Regions from separate parts of the Ornithinibacillus xuwenensis genome, predicted to be linked through region 2. Evidence: riboswitches for the same ligand, from Rfam matches in the RefSeq annotation. Region 2 holds a riboswitch; each other region holds the start of a gene.
The links. A riboswitch is a leader RNA that binds a small molecule or an ion and turns the genes downstream of it on or off. The one in region 2 is predicted to bind cobalamin.
Positions count from the first base shown of each region.

Region 1 (7,933 bases), 180 kb from region 2:
TTGTCCATGAAGATGGTAGAGACTTTAGCTTCCACGCAACGGTTGATAATATTGATGTCGCACCTTCTGGGAGCATTGATGTTACATTTAATGAAAACGAACAGCTCACAAGCTTTTCAATCGATGGCGTCTTTCCAACAGAAGACCAAATAAATTGGGAACCTCTTTCCATTACAAAAGAGGCTATAACAGACGAGCTTTTGAAGCATTTCACATTAGTTGAAACTCCTTACGAACATGAGGAAGCTTGGTTAAACCTTTGGCATATGAAACAATTTTACGTCTTAAACGATCTGTCCAGAACCATCTATCCAGAATCTGTTTTTCAGCTAGATACCTTTATCGATCTAGATGTCGTAATGGAATGGGAAACAGCCCAGAAAAAAGAATTCTATCCAGAAGAAGTCGATTTCTCTACTGATATTTCATATGAAGATGCAATTGCCAAGAAAACCGTAAAGTCACCTATTACAGATGAGGAATTGCAAACATCTATCGATGAAACAAGAAGCTTTTTAAGCTGTGTTTATACAGACGATTCCGGCAGGTGGCTTTTAACAGGAATGTATCCTGAAAAAGGGTTTATCATTGCCGAACTAACGAGCATTCAAGACAGTAAAAGAGCGCTTCAACGTAAAGTAAAGGTTATCATCAATCGAAATACTTATCGTGTGGCTAATTATTGGGACAGTAAAATCATACTTGATCGGTTTATGCGTTTTAAGGAAGCACAAGCTATTGACGTTAATCAAGAAACAGCCTTTAACATGATAAAGGATGCGATTACCATTACACCTGTCTATGTAAAGGAATCGAATTCTGACCGTTATCTATTATGTGGGAGAGTAGATTGTGATGACGTAATTGATGCTTCATCCGGTAATAAAATTCACCTTAACGACCTCTAGTTTAATTCCATAATTTACATGCCGTCGAAGGTGCTAAGTAGGTATAAAACATTTTGATAATACGACAATAATAACAGGTAAGGGCACTCACCCAGTGTTAAGGAAAAACATTGACATAAAAATTATTTAATGATTAAATAAACATGTAATTTCAAAGGGGAGTAGCTTTAACAGTTATGTCGTCAATTCAGAGTATCTTGAATACTCTCGGCCTAACTGGCAACTTACGGTGTTGTTAGCAAGACCTTTGCCGATATGGTAAAGGTCTATTCTTTTTTAGAGAGGCCTTTACCATGTTAAGTGGTGAAAGCCTCTATTTTTTCAGAACGGAAGGGAGAAAACGAAGTGGAATCAATATGGCTAGAATACGGTTGGACTTTATTAATATTAATAGGATTAGAAGGTATTTTATCTGCTGACAACGCACTTGTCTTAGCAGTAATCGCGAAGCATCTACCAGATGACGAGAAGAAACGAGCGATTAATTATGGGATTATTGGAGCATTTGTTTTCCGCTTTGCAGCTCTTTTTGCAATATCCTTTATCGCAAATGTGTGGCAGGTTCAAGCAATTGGTGCAGCTTATCTAATTTATTTAGGATTAAAGCATGTTATCCAAGATCATTTTGGGTCGCCTAAGGGTGATAAAGATGAACTAGAAGAAGAGGCAGCTGGAAAAGGATTCTGGCCAACCGTAGCCAAAATCGGACTAGCAGACCTCGCCTTTGCGATTGACTCTATTCTTGCAGCAGTTGCACTTGCAATTGTCTTGCCAGAAACCGGACTAGGTCACTTTGGTGGAATGGACGCTGGACAATTTATTATCGTTGTTTTAGCTGGTATTGCAGGATTAATTTTAATCAAGTTTGCTGCTAGTTGGTTTGTACAATTACTCGATAAAAGACCAGGTCTTGAAACAACTGCTTATCTTATTGTAGCTTGGGTAGGTGTCAAGCTTGCAGTTATTACGTTAAGCCACGATAAAGTAGGGGTTTTAGATCATCACTTCCCACATAGCACCTTGTGGACAATCATCTTCTGGGGAGTCCTACTTGCTATTGCAGTGATTGGTTGGTTTGCATCAGGTAAATCAGGCTCGAAGGATGAAGAAACCACTCGTGAAGGTTCTTCATCGTAATAACAAACAAAAAGGAGGTAGCCACCATGTGCTACCTCCTTTTTTGTTTGTTTACAAATCATCAAATCCATTTAAATCACTTGTTTTCGTGTACTGTCGTGATTTTTGCTCAAAGAAATCGGTTTTCGTCCCATCAAAATTATCCACATAAGCTCGTATCCATTTCATTGGATTTTCCGTATGATCCGGATATATTTCACTTAAACCAAGCATACGCAGCATTTTATTCGCTCTATATTTAATATATCCTTGCATCTCTTCTAAATCGATTCCGTCTACATCCTTTAGAACATAAGCGGACCATTCTGATTCGAGATCAACACTTAATCGAAATTCATGGTATACCCAATCGATAAATGCTTCCGTATTATATTCAGGATATTCCGCCAATGTTGCTCGAAATAGCTCCGATATAAATCTTCCATGCTCAAGCTCATCACGATTAATATAGCTGATCATTGTCGAGGTTCCAACCATTTTATGATCCCGAGCAAGGTTGTAAAAGAAGGCAAAGCCTGAATAGAAGAACAATCCTTCTAATAAAGAAGTGTATACTAGCGTCTTTAGAATATTTCCTACACTTGGATCCTCTACAAATTGATTATAACCCGCAATCAGTCTCTCATTCCGCTTTAGTAGAACCGAATCCTTTCTACCAAGCTGAAATGCTTCATCTTGTTCCTTTAGCGAAACAACGGATGAAAGTACATAGGAGTAGCTTTCATTATGAACAGCCTCCTGCTGAGCGATGACCGCCATAATGGATTGTACAGAAGGATCGGTTGCATAAAGAGAAAGCAGTAATGCTGTTCTTGTTTGGGGCGCATCCAGTGTCGATAGTAAACCAATAATCTTCAAATACGCATCTTGTTCCGCTTCCGTCAGCATCGGAAATTGTTTTACATCAGATGACATATTAATCTCATCTGCTTGCCAATAATTACCTACTAACCGTTTGTACATTTTATACCAGTGTGGATACTTAATATCATTCCAGTTCAATATTCCACTAGACTCTCCACCAAATACCTTAGAGGTTTGATTAGGAAAACGAGGTTCCATCGTTTTAGCCTTTTTAAGCAATGTGTCTTGCATGTTGTAAAACTCCTTTTAACCAATTATCAATTACATATTCTTGCGAGCCTCTTGGGGATTGTTCAATTTTTAAGCCGCCCCATTTACTTTCATAGAACGTTACGAGTTTATCGACTGCCTTGCAAAACAAATCGTCTCCACCAAATTGTGTATCACCGGTTCCAAATACCGCGACATTATCAGGCTTGTAGCCGATTTCCAACACAAAATCCTTCACCTCATCAGGTGTGCTACCATTCTCCCATGTAAATGTACCAAGAAACAGCACATCATATTGTGATGGATGAATCGGTTGGTCAATTCCAATCCGGTGCATATCGACTTGTATTCCTCTTGCATAGAGCTTTTGTTGAATGAGTTCTGCTGTTTCTTCCGTATTTCCGCTATAGGACACATATGCAATTGCTGTTCTCAACTTGCACACCACTCACATTCTTCTACTTCATTAGAGGTCGATCGAACATAATAGGTAGTCTTTAAACCCTCTTTCCAAGCTTGAAGGTGTAAATCTAACAGAACTGTAGCACGAATAGTATTTGGCACATAGATATTAAAAGAGATACTTTGGTCAATATGCTTCTGTCTAGCAGCGTTTTGTTTCACAGACCATCGTTGATCTAGGATATAGGCTGAACGACGATAAATATCATATGTTTGATGATCGATATCTGGTGCTGTAGTTGGTATCTTGAAGTCCTTCTTTTCCTCATGATAGAAAGGTTTAAATATCGGATCAATACTTGCGGTAGATCCAGCAATCATAGCAGTTGTAGAATTCGGCGCAACAGCCATCAAATAGCCATTACGAATACCATATTCCATCACATCCTGCTTTAATGCGTTCCATTTTTCATCAGAATAGCCTTTGTCATCAAAGTATGCACCTGTACTCCACTTACTTCCCGAGAATACGGAATAGCTTCCTTTCTCTTTACTTAATTCCATACTACTCTTAATAGTTAAATAAGCGATTTTTTCATATAACTCATCTGCGTACTGAACTGCTTCAGCCGACTCCCAGTATAAGTGTTTCTTTGCTAAAAGATGATGCCATCCAAACGTACCTAGACCGATTGCTCGATATTTCTGGTTTGTTAACTGCGTTTGAATAATTGGTAGCGTATTAATGTCAATGACATTATCAAGCATCCGTACCTGCACCTTTATTAAGCGTTCTAATATGTCATCTGGTACTGCCTTCCCTAGATTTATGGAGCTTAAATTACAAACAACATAATCACCAGTTTTATATTTTTTAATGACATAGCCATCCTCATCTGTAAATTCCTCTAAAAATTCAGTTGGCGATTGGTTTTGTGTAATCTCTGTACATAAATTGGAGCAGTAGATCATGCCATTGTGTTGGTTACTATTTTGTCTATTTACTTCATCCCGATAAAACATAAATGGCGTTCCTGATTCGAGTTGCGACTTCATGATTCGCTTCATGATATTAATCGCAGGCACTCGTTTTCTGGACAATTCTTCACAGTTAATACATTCCTCATACTTTGTTCGCCAAGTACCGCTTCCTTTTTGTTCATCATAAAAGTCTTCCAGTGAATAGCCCATGACCTCACGAACTTCATGTGGATCAAATAGATACCAGTCACCACGCGCCTCTACCTGCTCCATAAAGAAGTCTGGTAGACAGACACCAATAAAAATATCATGGGCGCGCATCCGGTCGTCTCCATTATTCAATCTCAAGTCCAGAAATGATTCAATGTCCATATGCCACGCATCTAAATAGACAGCAATAGCACCTTTTCGAGTTCCAAGCTGGTCAACACTTACGGCAGTATTATTTAACTGTTTAATCCAGGGAACAACACCACTTGACATTCCTTTAAAGCCTTTAATGGAACTACCTCTGGCACGTATTTTGCCCATGTATACGCCAATTCCACCACCGTTTTTAGATAGCTTTGCAATATCCGTATTGCTGTCATAAATAGATTGTAAGCTATCATCAACCGTATCAATAAAACAGCTTGATAACTGTCCATGTGTTTTTCCAGCGTTCGCTAATGTTGGTGTTGCAACTGTCATATATAGATTACTTAATGCCCAATACGCTTCTAAGACTAAATCCAAACGTTTTTCCGGATTTTCATCCTGCATCACATGCATGGCAATAATCATCCATCGTTCTTGTGGTAATTCATATGTATCCTTTTTATGATTGGTTGCTAGATATCGGTTTGCAAGCGTATATAAACCTAAATAAGTAAATAATAAATCCTTATCCGGATCAATGTTCTGCGCTAAGTAATCAATCTCTGATTTACTGTACTTTTCAAGCAGCTTTGATGTATAAATTCCTTCCTTCGTAAGAAAATCAATAAGTGCATAAAAATCCCCATATGGTTGGTTTACATCATGTTGACGATTGTTAGCTGCTTGATAATATAATGATTGTAACAGCAATCGACTCGCTACAAAGGTATAATCTGGTTTTGCTTCATCTATATTCTCTAATGCCTTTTTAACAAATAAATCAATTATTCTATCAACCGTTAAGTCCTCTTTCTCTCTTAACAATTCTATCGATTTCTCCATAAATTCATTAGACTCAATAGAGAGCCCTTGAAAGGCAAATCGAATCAGTTGTTCTCCCATCTCTTCTTTATTTACAGTAGCTGTTACCATCTCAAATACCTCCTTATGTAATGACAAGCAAAAAAACCGCTCACCCACGGGATGAACGGTTCATAAAAAACGACAGAAATTATCCTATTATGTATAACCCCATCGTCTCATATTCTTTCACCCCGAAGAAAATGAAACTGTGAGCTTTGGCAGGTCTCCTGGCTTGTGCTTCTCCCTACTAAAGTCCTTCCCATATCAAGATAGAAATAATGATACAGTGGAATTCTCGTTCGTCGACACATACAGTTGCGGGGACAGCTCCAGATTCTAACTGGATTCCCTATTCAGACATTAACATGTCACCATTGCTCACAACACTATATATAGTATTAAGTTTTAACACGAACACAATATATTGTATATAAATCCTATCATAGATTAATAGACTTTGCAACCATTGTTTTTTTATTCGTAAATAGAAATTCTATTATGTAAAATGGTACTAATAATTGTGAGGTGTATAACGAATGGACGAAATTATTAATTGGATTCAAGCATCTACCTATACGATCATCTTTACAGGAGCTGGCATGTCAACAGAAAGTGGTCTTCCAGATTTTCGTTCAAAAAATAGAGGGTTATGGGCAAAATTTAATCCAGATGAGCTAGCGAATGTTCACGCTCTAAACCATAATTTTGAAGAATTTACGAACTTTTATCAATATCGATTAAGAGAAATAGATAGTTATAAACCTCACCCTGGACATTTAATACTTGGAAGGTGGGAACAGAGCAGGACGATACATGGGGTTATTACACAAAATGTGGATGGCTTTCATCACGATGCCGGAAATAATAACGTCATGGAACTTCATGGTACATTTCGAAAATTTTATTGCAATGTTTGTAAAAAAGAGCAGGACCGAGAACGATACTTGAATGGGAGTAACTATTGTCATCATTGTGGGGGACCTGTTCGCCCGGGGATTGTTCTATTTGGCGAAATGCTACCTGAAGCCACATTTAACCAAGCAGAATTAGAAACATTTAAGGCAGAGCTGTTTATCGTACTTGGCTCTTCCCTAACAGTTTCTCCTGCTAACATGTTTCCAATGGTTGCAAAGGAGCATGGTGCCCGACTGGTCATTGTAAACCGCGAGGCGACTCCATTAGATCGTTTTGCCGATTCTATCATACAACATAAGAGCATTAAGGAATTCCTAATAGAAATCGATCAACAATTAAAATGAGACAGAAACATAATCTGTTCCTGTCTCCCGTAATTACCCTAATACTGCACGATCACTTTCAAATTGCTCTCCTCGAATTCGTTGAAATTCCTTGAGTAAATCTTCAATTGCAAGGCCCTGCTTCTTACTTTCATCGATATCCAAGATGATCTGTCCTTTATCCATCATAATTAACCTTGTTCCTAAATCCAGTGCCTGCTGCATATTATGCGTTACCATTAAAGTTGTTAAGCCATGTTCTGCTACTACTTCTTTGGTGAGCTTCGTAATTAACGCAGCCCTTGATGGGTCTAATGCTGCCGTATGCTCATCCAGGAGCAATATATTTGGCCTTGTAAATGTTGCCATCAGTAAGGATAATGCTTGTCGTTCTCCACCTGATAACAGGCCGACTTTTGCATTTAACCGATCCTCTAAACCTAAGTTGAGAGAACCCAAGTGGTCTCGGAATTCGACTTTACGTTGCTTCGTTACACCACGCGTTAATGTTCTTTTCCTTGTTCTAGAGTAGGCCATTGCGAGGTTTTCCTCAATTGTCATCGATGGTGCTGTACCTGCCATTGGATCTTGAAAGACACGTCCAACATAGGCAGATCGTTTATATTCAGGGAGATTGGTTACCGTCTTACCCCCTATCTGAACATCACCAACATCAGGTACCAGATTTCCCGAAATAATATTCATAAGCGTAGACTTTCCAGCTCCATTACTTCCGATTACAGTGACGAATTCCCCTTCTTTTAATTCTAAATTAATTCCTTGTAAGGCCTTCTTTTCATCTGGTGTATCTTCATTAAAGGTTAAGGAAACATCCTTGATGGTTAACATATTAGGCCCCCTTCCCTAGCCCGCCAAGTGTGGCACGCTTAGCGATTCGTCTTTTTTTCTCTTTTCGTGCTTGCACTATTTTCGGTGCAACCAGTGCAATTACTACTATAAATGCCGTAATTA
Region 1 covers NZ_JBDIML010000002.1:442,360-450,292, reverse strand. Annotated here, with positions in the region: gene ABC228_RS08110 (hypothetical protein) at 1-908, shown strand, start outside; gene ABC228_RS08105 (TerC family protein) at 1,254-2,045, shown strand; gene ABC228_RS08100 (ribonucleotide-diphosphate reductase subunit beta) at 2,097-3,140, opposite strand; gene ABC228_RS08095 (flavodoxin) at 3,121-3,555, opposite strand; gene ABC228_RS08090 (ribonucleoside-diphosphate reductase subunit alpha) at 3,552-5,792, opposite strand; cobalamin riboswitch at 5,924-6,114, opposite strand; gene ABC228_RS08085 (NAD-dependent deacylase) at 6,260-6,982, shown strand; gene ABC228_RS08080 (ABC transporter ATP-binding protein) at 7,016-7,810, opposite strand; gene ABC228_RS08075 (ABC transporter permease) at 7,812-7,933, opposite strand, start outside.
Region 1: linked by a shared signal. The riboswitch ahead of ABC228_RS08090 (ribonucleoside-diphosphate reductase subunit alpha) and the one ahead of ABC228_RS07150 (acyl-CoA thioesterase) in region 2 are both predicted to bind cobalamin.

Region 2 (7,933 bases):
CAACCGCTCCAACTGTACCCCAAATGATGGCTTTTTTCTTTAAATGCCCCGGTAAATTTCGACTTGCCATTGCAATAACAACTGCGTTATCGCCACTTAAAATAATATTTATCAATAATATTTTGATTAACGGCTCAATAAACTCCAAGGTTTATCCACACTCCATTTCCCTTCATAATACTTGTCCTAAATTATCGCTACTTCAATGTATGTAAAAACAGCTAAATCCATTACATGTTTTAGGGGGTTTTATGTGTTAACCGACTTGCATACAGGAATTTTCAACATATAAAAAGCCGAACTTGTGCAGTTCGACTTTTAACCATGTATGTACAGCATACAGGTCCGTTCCATATTATTTGTTTTCTTCACCTTGTTCGAGCTTCAAACTAGGAGAAACTCGATAGTCTTCTATATTTGTTTCCTCTTTTTTCTTATCAAAGGTGGTAGACTTCATTTCTTCTATAATAGTCTCAATGGATTTACCATCTGTAGAAATTCCAGCTTCTTTCGCCTTTGCTAGTATCATTTCTTCACGTATATCGCTTTTTAATTTCTCTACATTCTTGCCATCTGCTTCAACTCCGATTTCATCGGCTAAATATTGCATGAACTCCTCTTCAGAAATCTTATTCTTTCTCACTTCACTACGCTTTACTACGTTGTCTTCGTTATCCTTTGATTCCGTTTCACGTATTGCCATACTAGCAGTTTGCTGATTGTCTTTACTCTCTTCCTCTGATACTGTTGGCGTTTGCTGTTTTTGTGTTCGCTGTTCATGATTCTCATTTGCTAGTACTGGTGCAAGCTGGAAAAATCCTATGGCCAATATAGCCATAATAATGAAGGTGAACATTAACTTTTTCATTTTATCCCTCCTAACAAACCATTAATTAGTAACAGTATACCCAACCTAAGATGAGAATACTGTCGATTGGTAAGATATGGATTGTAAAAAAATCAGATTAAAGAATTATTTATGAAATGTTTAAGTTATTCAGCCCAAAATATACCATTTTTCGTATGATTCCTTTTCACTTCAATTATGGGATGAGGTACAATAGATGGATGAAAGATATGAAGAAAAGTAAGGACATGATGAGATATGTTTAAAATCCTGTTAATTGAAGACGATGCAACATTATTTCATGAAATTCATAATCGGCTATCAAGCTGGTCATATGATGTACACGGCATTTCAGACTTCGGGAATATTATGGAGCAATTTACTACATTGAAGCCAGACCTTGTGATTATTGATATACAGCTTCCCAAGTTCGATGGGTTCCATTGGTGTCGGATGATTCGAGCGCATTCCAAGGTACCCATTGTATTCCTATCTTCTCGTGATCATCCAACTGATATGGTCATGTCCATGCAGCTTGGTGCAGATGATTTTGTACAAAAGCCATTTCATTTTGATGTTCTGATCGCAAAGATACAAGCAATACTTCGACGAGTCTATAATTATAATAACGAAGAAATCATGTTAAAAACATGGAATGGTGCTACGATAGACTATGATCGTAATACCGTGACTAAAGAGGATACTTCAATTGAATTAACGAAAAATGAAATGTTTATTTTAAAGCAATTGCTCGAGCAAAAAAATAAAATTGTCAGCCGTGAAGAATTGATAAAAAGCTTATGGGATGATGAGCGTTTTGTTAGTGATAATACGTTAACGGTTAATGTAAACCGACTTCGGAAAAGGCTAGAGGAAATCGGATTAGGAAGCTATATTGAAACAAAGGTAGGACAGGGGTATTTAGCTGTTGAAGAGGCACTATTACCATGATTAGAAAGTATCTTATTGAAAAACTTAGCTGGATACTCCTTTTCCTAGCTCTTTTCTTACTCATTGCCTTTGTTGCTTATGTCGATTCTGAAATCCCACTGTCACCCATTCTCTATATCATCTTATTAGCTAGCATTATTTTTACTATTTTTATGATAATTCGTTACCAAAAAGAAACGAAATTTTATAAGCGCTTAGAAGACTGGGATACAAGTCTTGACCTAACGAACTTAGTCAGTCCTGAAACACCGTTTGAGAAAATTATTGTGGAACAATTAACGAATCAAACAGAGCAATTAAAAGAGGCGTTAGCTAACAAACAATTTACTTTAGAGCAAGAAAAAGATGACCTTTTAGCATGGATTCATGAAGTCAAGACACCACTAACAGCCATGCAACTTATCATGGATCGACTTGAAGATAAGGAAATGAAAGCACAGCTCCTGCATGAATGGATGCGAATTCATTTACTGCTTGATCAACAATTACATCAAAGAAGAATTCACTTTATTGAGAATGACCTTTACATGGAGCGCATTGACTTAAAATCCATTCTCTATCAGGAAATAAAGGCACTCCAATCCTGGTGCATGCAAAAGAGGATTGGATTTGATCTTCAGCTAGAGCAAAATGCGATATATAGTGATGGAAAATGGGTAGCATTCATTACGCGACAGCTTCTAACCAATGCCATTAAATATAGTAAAGAATCGGAAATAACCATTAAAACATACGAGGATAACAGCCAAGTAAAATTAGCGGTTATCGATTCTGGTCGGGGAATAGACCCTAAGGATTTACCACGTATTTTTGATAAAGGCTTTACCTCTACCTCCAACCACGAGGACCATGCCGCAACAGGGATGGGACTATATTTAGCGAAGAAAGCTGCAGAATCGCTTTTCATTGAAATTAAAGTAGTATCAACACTTGGAACAGGTACAACCTTTATTTTAACGTTTCCAAAGCGAAATGATTTTCATCATATTGTAAGCATGTGACAAAACTGTCACATGCTTTTATTATCTGTTTGGTAAATCGAAGGATATCGACTAGATACAATCTTATAATAAACCTATCGAATGAAGGAGTGAGGAATGATGAAAATACTAGAAGCAGCTAAAATTCATAAAAATTACGGAAATAAGTGGAATAAACAGGAGGTCCTTAAAGGGATTGATGTATCTGTCGATGAAGGCGAATTTGTTAGTATTATGGGAGCATCTGGTTCCGGAAAAACCACACTACTAAATGTGCTTTCTTCTATTGATAACGTGAGCAGTGGCACCATTCTTATTAATGGAAAAGAAATGACCGCCATGAAGGAGAAAGAGCTTGCTACTTTCCGCAAAACCAATCTTGGATTTATTTTCCAAGAATATAATTTACTGGATACGTTGACTGTTAAGGAGAATATTCTATTACCATTGTCCGTTTCTAAAGTATCCAAAAAAGAAGCCAATCAAAAATTTAAAGAAGTGGCAACCGAATTAGGTATTTATGATTTAAAGGATAAATATCCGAATGAGATATCTGGTGGTCAAAAGCAACGTACCTCTGCAGCACGTTCTTTTATTCACCAACCAAGCATCATATTTGCCGATGAGCCGACCGGTGCACTTGATTCGAAATCAGCATCAGACTTATTAAAGAAAATGAGCGACTTAAATGAAAAGCATAAAGCAACCATCCTAATGGTGACACATGACCCCGTTGCTGCAAGCTATTGTGGTAGAGTCATATTTATTAAAGATGGTCAGATTTATACACAATTAAATAAGGGCGAACAATCTCGACAAGCTTTTTTCAACGATATTATGAAAACACAGGCTGTGTTAGGTGGGGTACAGCATGAATATTAATCTCCTAATCCTACGAAACCTGAAAAAGAACATGAAGAATTACTATCTTTATGTGTTTGCCCTGATTTTTAGTGTGGCACTTTATTTTGCCTTTGTGACACTACAGTACGATCCATCGATGGACGAAGTAAAGGGATCGATTAAAGGAGCAGCAGGAGTTCGAACAGCTTCCGTTTTACTCATTGCTATCGTATCCATTTTCCTATTGTATGCCAATAAACTATTTGTAAAACGCCGTAGTAAGGAAATTGGATTATATCAATTAATTGGGATGACGAAAGCTAGAATATTTCGTTTGCTAAGTGTAGAGAATTTCATTTTATACTTTGGGTCTATGCTTTTTGGAATATTCATTGGTTTTGCTAGCTCAAAACTAATCTTAATGATTTTATTAAAAGTGATGGGAATCGAAACAAGTACGACACTACAATTTTCAGAAGAAGCACTCATCCAGACTATCCTTGTGTTTTTCGCCATCTACCTTCTCATCTTATTGACGAACTTTGTCTTTATTAAAAGACAAACCATTCTCTCTTTGTTTAGAGTTCTTTCTTCAACGGAGGAGAAGGTGAAAAAAATAAGCCTATTCGAGATTTTATTAGGTGCAATGGGGATTGGTTTAATCCTTCTAGGCTATTACATTTCATCGAAGCTATTTGATGGTGACTTTTCAACAATAAATGAATTGTTTATGGCCATGATCGTGATTCTAGGCTCCGTTATTATCGGAACATACTTATTCTATAAAGGGTCGGTCACCTTTATTGCGAATATCATTCGAAAACAAAAAGGCGGCTATTTATCCATAAATGAGGTTCTATCACTATCATCCATTATGTTTCGAATGCGGTCCAATGCCTTATTATTAACTGTTATTACAACGGTGTCTGCACTAGCAATTGGTTTACTAGCATTAAGCTATATCTCTTACTATTCAGCAGAAAAGGCAGCTGAGGACAACGTGCCTACTCATTTCTCCTTAACCAATACCGAGGCTGCTGAAAAATTTAAAGCTGCATTAGCACGTCAGCATATCGACTATCAGGAGAAAAGAATAGAAGTAATCCAAGTAAACACAGATGTAACCGACATTATGGAAACCAATCTCGCAGAATTGAATTTCGACCCAAGCCAGATGAGCTTACCGGTTGTGAGTGAGGAGTCTGTTAATGGTGATATCAAGAAGGACGAAGTATTATTTTCAGGGTATAATGATGCCATGGCGCTTATGATGTCATTAAAGGATCATGGCGAAATAGAGCTATTTGGGAAAAATAAATCATTTAAGCAGCATTATATCGGTTTACAGGATGAATATGTTATACCATTTAATTTTTCAAATGGTGGTTTACCTACAGTCATCGTGGATGATGAGATTTACCAGGCGCTAAAGAATGATCTAAACCAAGATATTCAACACGATTCATCTCTTTACATTGGGATTGATATAAATGAGGAAGAAAAGCTAGAGGCTGCCAATACCATCTTCCAATCATTATCTTTTCGTGAGAATACAATTAATTACTCACGAATTGAAATGAGTAATAGTCAAAAACAGGTCATGGGACTTACAATGTTCATTGTTGGGTTTCTGGGACTAACATTTCTTATTACGTCTGGATGTATTCTGTACTTTAAACAGATGGATGAAGGAGAAGAGGAGAAATCCAGTTATACCATTTTAAGAAAGTTAGGGTTTACTAGAAAGGATTTAATGCGAGGCATTCAGGCAAAGCAGTTCTTTAATTTTGGAATTCCCTTAGTAGTTGGTCTTTCACATAGCTACTTTGCCGTTCAATCTGGATGGTTTCTATTCGGAACAGAAATGTGGACACCGATGATAATTGTCATGATTATTTACACCGCCATGTACTCTGTCTTTGGTATTCTTTCTGTTCTCTACTATAAAAAAATTATAAAGGAAGCACTCTAATAAAGCACAAAGCTCCAGGCCACTAAATGGATCTGGAGCTTTTCCCTTATTGAAATTGAAATACTAGCTTTCTCCTAATAGCTCCTTAACCTTTAGGCGACGTTCCTTTCTTTCCTGTGCCAGTTTAAATAGTTTATAATCCGCTTCTGTCTCTGGCTCCACTCCTAATACCGGAGTCGGCTTTCCCGTTTCATTAACGGCTACCATCGTAAGAATAGCTGTCGTCGTTGTCGTTTTCTCCCCTGTTTCGAGGTTTTGGCATTCCACTTTCACATATACCTCCATAGAAGTTCTACCAGTAGAAACAACTAAGCCCTCTAATAATAAGATGTCCCCTACCCGAGCTGACGATAAGAAATTCACGGTGTCGATAGAAGCAGTGACAACCACTCCCTTACTATGCTTCATGGCAGTAATTGCTGCGATTTCATCAATATACGATAAGACAGTTCCACCAAAAATCGTCCCCAGATGGTTGGTATCCGGTGGTAATACTAACTTTGTTTGAATCGTTCTAGAAATACTTGCGGGTAATTTTTCAACCATTGCTTTCCTCATTCCTATTCATTTGTTATTTGGGTGCGAATCCTCTAGTAGAAAGAATGACAAAAAACCCCATCCTTGAAGATGGGGTGTACAGGCGCAGAATAACACTATTCAAACAGAAGACAGTACTGTTTAAGTAGCAATCCCTCGTCCAATCTTCCCAACTCCCGAAGAAGAAAATACGCTATAAAAATGGCAGGTCTCCTGACTCATGCGAGATAGCTACTTTAAACCCTTCCCATCCGAAGACAGTGGTTTTGTTTATTTCGGTTCGCACTTACAGTTGCGGGTACAGTTCTGGATTTTCACCAGATTCCCTTTTAGGTCCTTTCAGACACCATTTTTACCGGCTAGCTATGTTTCTTTTCAACTATAATATACAAGTTTTATTTTTACAACTGGTGATGAATCGTATGGGGATGAGCTTCCTGGAATTTATTCCAAATCCTCTTCATAGAGATGCAAGACAAAATCCAACTGTATATCACCAATTGTATAGGAACTTCCATTAATAGAACCTTCAAGCTCCGTTATCTTATCATTTTTATCATACGGAATAAATCCTATCCTGATGGATTGCCCAATCGGCATTTCGTAAAAAAGAGATTGCGGTTGACTAGCTTCCTCCACCTTCATCAGGCTAGACATGAACGACTGCCATTCATCCGGTAACGCCATCGCTCCATAAGTTTTCTCCTGAGCGTTGACTCTCTGCACCATTTGAACCTTCGGATAATAGTAGTGTTCGGTTCCATATGAAATCCTGAATCCTCTATCTCTTGTCATATAAAAATCGATGTACTGCAGTTGATCACTTGGCTGTATATTCCAGACAAGGTAATAGGAATCCGGATTATTTTTTTCAATCTTCCATAGCATTGGATAACCTTTTGTATCGATGTTAACTACTTTCCACTTATGCTTTTCCCAAACCAAATAGCTTAATCCATACTCTTCATTTGTGGATACAAAGGGCACCAACACATGCTTTTCATCTATTGAAATTGTATCCTGTATAACATCGGCACGAGCTTGCGGGTAGATTTCATTAATTTCAGCAATTAATTCCTCATTAGTTGGAAGAGAGCCTGGCTTCGCAAGATAATACCAATAAACAAGAAATAATAGAAGCATGACAGCTAGAACGATGCCACTAGTAAACAACTTCTTTTTCATTGTCATGTTATTCGCCCCCCTCTAACAAGGATTTATCTGAGCGAAAGTATTGCTGTTCCTTCGTTGTCGTTATCAATATTCCTTTGCCATCGTCTTCGATAAGGATCATTACATTAAGACTACTTCCCCATTTAGGTAATGCACCGATTAGCTGATATGGGAACCTCTCTTCTTTAGGACTACTTTCAGAGAGATAGGTATCGTTATACCACTGATCACTATTAATTTCTTCCTTTGTCATCGATGGGATTTGTTTCTGAAGACTTTCTCTATCTAAGCTTAAACTTTCCCCTGATGGATGGATAGCATGAATAGAAGTATTTTCAATGTTTGCTAGATACGTTGTTAGATCATCCTTAGGATATACAAAGTTAAAGATAGGTATCGTTACCAACGAGATTAATAGAAAGAGGAAATTAGACCAAAATCCTAGCCAAGCAAATTTTCGATAAGTCCTCCAGCGGTTTTCATCTGATCGAAGCACAAAATATAATAGCCATACACCTAGTGGTAATAATGGGATTTTAATTAACATATTAAAAGTTAATGTGATGGAAAAAGAAAAAATCCCAACTACAATTACCACAAAAATCTTCCATGCCTTTGGCTTTACGCTTA
Region 2 covers NZ_JBDIML010000002.1:261,960-269,892, reverse strand. Annotated here, with positions in the region: gene ABC228_RS07180 (TerC family protein) at 1-148, opposite strand, end outside; gene ABC228_RS07175 (hypothetical protein) at 356-868, opposite strand; gene ABC228_RS07170 (response regulator transcription factor) at 1,106-1,798, shown strand; gene ABC228_RS07165 (sensor histidine kinase) at 1,795-2,799, shown strand; gene ABC228_RS07160 (ABC transporter ATP-binding protein) at 2,899-3,660, shown strand; gene ABC228_RS07155 (ABC transporter permease) at 3,650-5,593, shown strand; gene ABC228_RS07150 (acyl-CoA thioesterase) at 5,657-6,139, opposite strand; cobalamin riboswitch at 6,317-6,496, opposite strand; gene ABC228_RS07145 (hypothetical protein) at 6,575-7,321, opposite strand; gene ABC228_RS07140 (hypothetical protein) at 7,323-7,933, opposite strand, start outside.

Region 3 (7,933 bases), on a different contig from region 2:
TTAACGATTGATCATGATGCACATCGTGTTACTGCGGAGGGACAAGAAGTAGGATTAACACCTAAAGAATACGAATTACTTTGTTATTTAGCAAAGTCCCCAGATAAAGTGTTTAATCGTGAGCAATTACTGAAAGATGTATGGAATTATGAGTTTTTTGGTGATTTACGAACAGTAGATACACATGTAAAGAGATTACGTGAAAAATTAAATAATGTTTCCAAAGAAGCCGCGAAGATGATTGTAACCGTTTGGGGTGTTGGATACAAATTTGAGGTAGATGATGAATAATGTTTTGGCGTAGTGTTGTAGGGAAACTAGCAGTGACGATTTTATTGCTAGTTTCTTTTGTATTATTTGTGTTAACCATATTTTTACTTGAATTCTTTGAGAACTTTCACGTTCAAGAAGCAGAAAAAGACTTGGAGCAGACAGCTACGAAGGTTTCTGTGATGGTTGAAAATCATGAAGACATCTCGTTAATTCATGAAACGACAGAACGGGTAAAAGATTCTGCTAGTAAAGTACTTATTCTATTTTCAGACGGAAGAATCTGGGGTTCGAATACCGATAATCAAATGCTATCTGATTTGAATGAAGAGTGGATTATTGAAAACTCTAATGTTCGAGATTTGTCAAATCGTGATACGACGATCGAAAAGCAAATTGAAGTTCCTAATGAGGAAATGGGTGTTATGCTTGTTGCAACCTCTGTACCTAACAGCGATGCGGCAGTAATTGTCTATCAATCGCTTGCCGTTGTCGATAAAACCAAATCTGAAACAACTAAGATAATATTAGGTGCGGCTGCTGTTGCCATTGTTCTTACAACAATATTTGCTTTCTTCTTATCCACACGTATTACGTCACCGCTTATTAAAATGCGAGAAGCTGCCTTTGATTTAACAAGAGGTGAATTTAATACGAAGGTTCCCATTTTAACCCATGATGAAATTGGTGAACTGGCGATGGCATTTAATCACATGGGAAGACAGTTGAAATTTCATATTAATGCATTAAGACAAGAAAAAGAGCAATTATCAAGTATTGTTAATTCCATGGCAGATGGTGTCATTACATTAAGTAGAAATGGGGAAATTATTGCCACCAATCGTCCTGCAGAACAGTTTATGGAGGATTGGTATTTTGAGAAGAACCTAGAGAAGGCAGATGGTAATCGTAAACTTCCGAACGAGCTCTATGAATTACTGCAAGAGGTTATTCAAGGAGAAAAAGAGGTGTTGGAAGAAATTGGATTGCAAGGTAGAACTTGGGTTATGATTATGACTCCATTATATGATCAATCCTATATTCGCGGTGCAGTTGCTGTTATGCGTGATATGACAGAAGAACGCAGACTTGATAAATTGCGAAAAGATTTCATAGCCAATGTATCGCATGAATTAAGAACACCTATTTCAATGCTTCAGGGATATAGTGAAGCAATTGTGGATGATATCGCAGAAAGTAAAGAAGAAAAAAATGAGCTTGCCCAAATTATTTATGAAGAATCACTACGACTTAGCCGATTAGTTAATGAATTACTTGATTTAGCTAGTATGGAAGCGGGTTATTTAACCTTAACGGTAGATACGGTTGAGGTTAATCCATATGTGGATCGTATATATCGGAAATTTAAAGGAATAGCAGAGGAACACCAGATAGATTTGGTATTGACAAAAGAAATATCAGAACCATATGCTTATTATGATCCAGACCGTATGGAACAAGTTTTTACAAACCTGATTGATAACGCTATTAGACATACGAGTGAAGGTGGCTTTGTTAAGGTCTTTGTTCAAAACGATATACACGAGCTGAATGTATCGATAGAGGATAGTGGTAGTGGTATTCCCGAGGAAGATTTACCATTTGTTTTTGAACGTTTCTATAAAGCAGATAAATCTCGGACTAGAAACAAGCATGTGAAGGGGACCGGACTAGGACTATCAATAGCGAAGAATATTGTAACGTCGCATAACGGTATGATATCGGTTAAAAGTAAGGTAAATATTGGTACAACGTTTAACTTGAAGATACCTAGAAGTGAAGAACTTTAGCTTGTGTTTTTCGACTTGTATTGTTACTATATTCAGTAGAATTGAATACAATATTTTTGATATTGGTGTGTTCCACTTAAAAGGGAATCTAGTGAAAATCTAGAGCTGTCCTCGCAACTGTAAGTGATAACGAACTAAGCATTGCCACTGTATGAATAACATACGGGAAGGGCTTAAAGTAGGCATAAGTCACAAGTCAGTAGACCTGCCAGTGTCATTTGTATCAATGATCCCGAGGATAGGACATTTGAGACAATCTCGTACATAGAAAGTAAAACGATGCTTTTTTATGGTGAAGGACTGTCAGAAGAGTTAACCTTGTTGCGGGTTAGCTCTTTTTATTTTTCCTGTTCTTGATAACACGTATGGAGGATGAGAAGATGAAGAAGCTATTATTTAAATTTATGGCAGTACTTATTACATTAGTTGTGATGGTAGGATGTTCAGAAGAGGATTCCACTAATAATGAACAACAAAGTCAAGGCACAACTACGGAACAATCAAATGAATCCGAAAATAATTCGGAACAGCAGGAGGAAGCTTCAGTCCATATAAAACTTTCTCAGGATAAAGAGGCTGAAGTTATTGAAGAAAAAGATATTGTTATTGAAGATGGTGACACCTTAATGGATGTTTTGAAAGCCAATTTTGAAGTTGAAGAAAAAGATGGCTATGTTAATTCTATTGAAGGTATCAATGATAAAGATAAAGAATTAAAGAAATTCTGGATGATTTCTGTTAATGGAAAAGCGGCTGAAGTTGGTGCAAACGACATTGTACTAAAAGATGGTGACGAAGTAGTACTTGATTTCCAATCATGGGAATGATATAAGTGAATATCTATAAGATAACACTGATTGCATTACTCGCCACATTAGCAATTGTTGGTCGGGTTGCCGTGTCCTTCATTCCTAGTGTACAGCCGGTTACCTCAATCATTATTATCAGTGGCATTTTTTTAGGGCCAGTTTCTGGAATCCTATTGGCAATTTTGGTTACCTTTCTGTCAAACATGTTACTAGGAACTGGAATTTGGACTGTTTGGCAGATTATTACTTGGGGATTAATAGGCTTAATAAGTGGGATAATTGGCAAGTATACTAAGAAATTCCCTCTCTATGTAGTGGTTTTATTCGCTGTGTTTTGTGGTTATTTTTATGGTTTTGTAGTTTCATTGGTAAACTACCAGGTGACTGGTCAGGGATTTCTGGCATATTATCTTGCCGGATTACCATTTGATACGAATCATGCAATCGGGAATGCCGCATTTATGATTTTATTATATCCTGCAATTACATTTATCTTTAATAACTATATAACGAAACATCTAAAAAAATGAACACCAACTAGCCTAAGTTGGTGTTCTATTATTCTTCAAGCCTTAATGGATTACCGTTAAATGGAAGCTCGGATATTTTAATAGAGTCACTTGGACAACCCTCAAATGCATCCAGTACGTCATCTTCTAATCCCAATGGAATTACTTGATTTCCTGTGTTATGATCGATTCGGACAAACGCAAGACCTTCATCATCATAATCAAAAATTTGTGGACAGGTAATCCCACAAGCACCACAGGCTATACATGTGTCTTTATCCACGATGGAATATTTTGCTCTCATGTTACATACCCCTTATCCTTACTTTGCAGTTCTGGTGCTTACTTCTATATTAATTTGTTAGCATATATAATTCAACTATTGCAATCAGTGTTATGATGGAGATAGTGACGGAAAAGAGGGGAAGTATTGTGTGTTTTAAAGGGATAATATTAAAATGTATAACATTCATGAAGGAAAATCGCTCTATTTCCGGAATCTATCATCTGCTTTCCGGCAAGAAATCTATTCAATCTGTTCATGATGCTAAAATTTTCAACCTAGAAGGGCTTTACGGAATCTATCCTGCGTTAACAATGATTGATTTCCTAGATTGTGTGCAGCAAATGGTTGCAGGTGGTTTGATTAAAAAAGGTAAAACAGATAATTATTATGATATCACGGACAGAGGAGAACAGTATTTAAAGCAATCTGACGTTACTAGTATCTTATGTTATTTTAACGGGATAAAGTACTATGGTCGAGACGTTACTTTTCTAGAACGGCTTTTTTTAATTATCCAAACGTTATCCAATATACAAAAAGGAAACACCACATTTATTCCAGTAATTGATAGACCAAGCATCACAAATTGGACAAAAAAGTTTTACACTACGATAAAAGGAAATAGGAGAAATTTTACTATCAAACTATATGAAGAGCTATATGAGCTTTTGAATCAATTACCTGAGAAAGAAGCAAATATCTTTGTAGATCGTTTAAGTGGGTACAAGTACTATGGAATGAGTGTTGAGCAATTATCAGAAAAACATTCTCTAACAAAGCATGATGTTATCCTTTACTTAACTGGAGTTACGCATCATTTAATTGTAAAAATCGAACAAAACCAAGAACGATTTACGGTTTTGTATTCACTATTACGAGATCTCGAGCAAACAAAATTTATTACGAATACTGCGAAGCAAACCTATCAATTATTATGTAATCACTTTACGGTTTCAGAGATTGCGTCAATGCGTAATCTCAAATTAAATACAATCTATGACCATATTGTCGAAATTGTACTATATGATAAAGAATTTACAATTGATACATTTGTGACGAAGCAAGAGCAAGCTATCATATTACAGGCAATCCATAAGTACAACACGTATAAATTGAAGATAATAAAAGATAATACTACTTCTTCCATCAGCTATTTTCAGATTAGACTTGTCCTAGCTAGGCTAGAAGAGTTGAGATTGGAGGGCCCACATGTCTAACATAATCCACTTAGAAAAAGAGCTTGAAAACTATTTCGGTTATTCAACCTTTCGAGTAGGTCAAAAAGAGATTATTGAAGATGTATTAAAGGGAAAGGATGTTCTAGGGGTACTTCCAACTGGTACGGGAAAATCTGTTTGTTACCAACTACCTGCTAGGTTACTAGAAGGAATAACGATTGTTGTTTCACCACTAATTTCTTTAATGATGGATCAGGTGAAGGAGTTAAAAGCAAATCATTTTAAAGACGTTATCGCAATTAATAGCTTTTTAGATTTTCATTCCAGAAAAAAGCTGTATCGATCACTTTCAAACTATAAGATCATCTATTTGTCACCGGAAATTCTACAGCAAAAAGAATTACAGAACTATTTGAGTAGATTACATATAGCTTTATTTGTTATTGACGAAGCACATTGTATTTCCCAATGGGGGCATGAGTTTAGGCCAGATTATCAGAAGCTTTATCCAATAATTGAAATGCTAGGCAATCCTAATGTTTTGGCGCTAAGTGCTACTGCGACCAATGAAGTTCAGAATGATATTAAAAGGTCACTTAACTTACCAAATATGGTGAAACATATCTATCCTATCGATCGTAATAATATTATGCTTTCTGTTCAAGAAGTTATGGATAATGAGGAAAAGCTTGCGATTATATCATGCATTTTATCTAAGAATAAAGTACCATCTCTTATCTATTTTTCTTCAAAGTCTTCTGCTGAGAGTTTTACACAACAGCTATACAAAAAACTCCCCAATCACCGTATTGCATACTATCATGGTGGAATGGATCCGATTGACAGAATTTCGATTCAGCAACAATTTATGAATGATCAAATTGATGTTATTTGTTGCACAAGTGCATTTGGTATGGGGATCAATAAGAATAACATACGTTTTGTCTTTCATTATCATTTTCCGGGCCAAATAGAATCGTTTATCCAGGAAATCGGTAGGGCAGGGAGAGATGGGGAACAGAGTGTTAGTATATTACTTTATTCAAAGCAGGATGAATTTCTTCCTAAGCAGTTGATTCAGAGTGAATTGCCATCTGATAGTGATTTAACGCGAGTATTTCAGATTGTTAGTCGATATGCAAAACAGCAACAAGTGATACCAGCTGACATGGTGGAAGTAGAAGCGCTTTTTGAAATAAGTGAAACACAGTGGAGATTTATTTCTTCTCATTTAGAAAAAAATAGCGTCCTAACAGAAAATAGTTTAAAATATGACCAAGGTAAACTAACAGAAACATTCCATCTAATAAGGGAAATTAGAGATGAGCGAATGAAATTAAAACAGCATAAATTACAAGACATGATTTCATGGATTCACTCCACGGAATGTTTAAGAAAAGAACTTTACACTAAATTTCAACATGGATATACAGTATTGACTCAACAATGCTGTAGCAACTGTGGGATTGATTTAACAGATTTTAAGCCAAAACAGACGGTGAATGCTAGTATCTTGCCCAATTGGGAGATGAAGCTTAAACACCTATTTGGTTTAGGAGATACACATGAAACAGAGTGAGCTAATTAAACAATTATCAAATGAAGACCTTCGAAAATCTGTCATATATTCGCAATTATTATTTATTGTTATTGCAGCAGTTCTTAGTTTAGTACTGTTTGAAGACCTGCGAACATGGACATTTATCATACAATTCGATATAAGCGAAGTTGTTTACTTTGGAATTCTACCCGGAATTCTTATTGTACTTGTTGATCTTGTATTAATGCGGTTTTTACCAAGTAAACATTATGATGATGGCGGTATTAATAAACGCATTTTTTCGGATATAAGTATCGATAAGATTTTGCTCCTGACTTTTTTAATAGCATTGTCTGAGGAGCTGCTTTTTCGTGGTGTCATTCAGACGATCTTTGGCTACATTTTTGCTAGTGTTAGTTTTGCTATCGTTCATGTGCGTTATTTACGGAAGCCAGTATTACTTATTTCTATATTGTTAGTTAGTTTTTTAATTGGGTATATGTATGAAGTAACAGATAATCTTCTCGTAACGATTTTTTCACATTTTATAGTGGACTTTTTATTAGGGATATTCATTCGTTATAAGAGCTGGGGTGAATCTTGAATGGAAGAGAATAAGAGAGAAATTGACGATCAGGCGAAGGAGCTTCGGTCGATTGTAAATGAACTTCATAGTCAATCAGATGACAATTCTGATGAACGTATTGAAGTTGAACATGAAGATGAGCAAAAAGAAATTAATGTATTGGATTTGCCACCAAGAAAAGAAGTTCATGGCCAAAAGAAAAGAAGAGCACATGTTAAGCTAAGTAAACCATTTATTCGATTAGTAGTAGTAGCAGTTTTACTAATTATTATTCTTATCATGCTCCTATACTTTGGTGACGGAATCGTTACGTTCTAAATTACACATGAAGCCTCTGATTAAGGAGGTTTTTTGTATTAATTCCGCTTTTTGAATAAGTAAGAATAAACTCGGATAACGTTCAACAATTTTATAAAGAGCATATACTAATAAAAAGAATTCTTCTTATTAGGATGATAATGGAAGTAATTCCATTAATATGGATTTTTTTTATTTTCTTAACTAATAAGCTGATAAGAAATGAAGGTTTTATCTAATTCGCAAATTTGAGGAGGATGCTATGTGCGTATTGAAAGGGTGTCCAGTAATCAATTTACAATATTTTTGACGTTTGATGATTTGGTAGATCGGGGATTTAATAAAGAGGAAATATGGTACGATGCGATAAGCATTGAAAACCTCTTTACGGATGTTATGCATGAAGCAAGCTCAGAGTTAGGCTTTGAACTAGAAGGAAAACTATATGTTCAGGTCTATTTAATGCAGGCACAGGGCATGCATGTTATTGTAACGCAAAACTGCGATAATATAGATTGGGATGAGGATTTCATTGAAATGAAAGTGACACTTGATGAGAGCAAAGAATTAATTTTTTCTTTTGATGATTTTGAAAATATAATACAAGTTTCTGCCTATTTAAATACATTAATGGTTTATGGCGGTCAAGTATATTACATGGGAAATCG
Region 3 covers NZ_JBDIML010000001.1:503,045-510,977, forward strand. Annotated here, with positions in the region: gene ABC228_RS03025 (response regulator transcription factor) at 1-291, shown strand, start outside; gene ABC228_RS03030 (ATP-binding protein) at 291-2,060, shown strand; cobalamin riboswitch at 2,107-2,287, shown strand; gene ABC228_RS03035 (DUF4430 domain-containing protein) at 2,441-2,887, shown strand; gene ABC228_RS03040 (ECF transporter S component) at 2,893-3,399, shown strand; gene ABC228_RS03045 (ferredoxin) at 3,428-3,682, opposite strand; gene ABC228_RS03050 (YpbB family protein) at 3,811-4,881, shown strand; gene ABC228_RS03055 (RecQ family ATP-dependent DNA helicase) at 4,874-6,421, shown strand; gene ABC228_RS03060 (CPBP family intramembrane glutamic endopeptidase) at 6,408-6,986, shown strand; gene ABC228_RS03065 (hypothetical protein) at 6,987-7,286, shown strand; gene ABC228_RS03070 (genetic competence negative regulator) at 7,530-7,933, shown strand, end outside.
Region 3: linked by a shared signal. The riboswitch ahead of ABC228_RS03035 (DUF4430 domain-containing protein) and the one ahead of ABC228_RS07150 (acyl-CoA thioesterase) in region 2 are both predicted to bind cobalamin.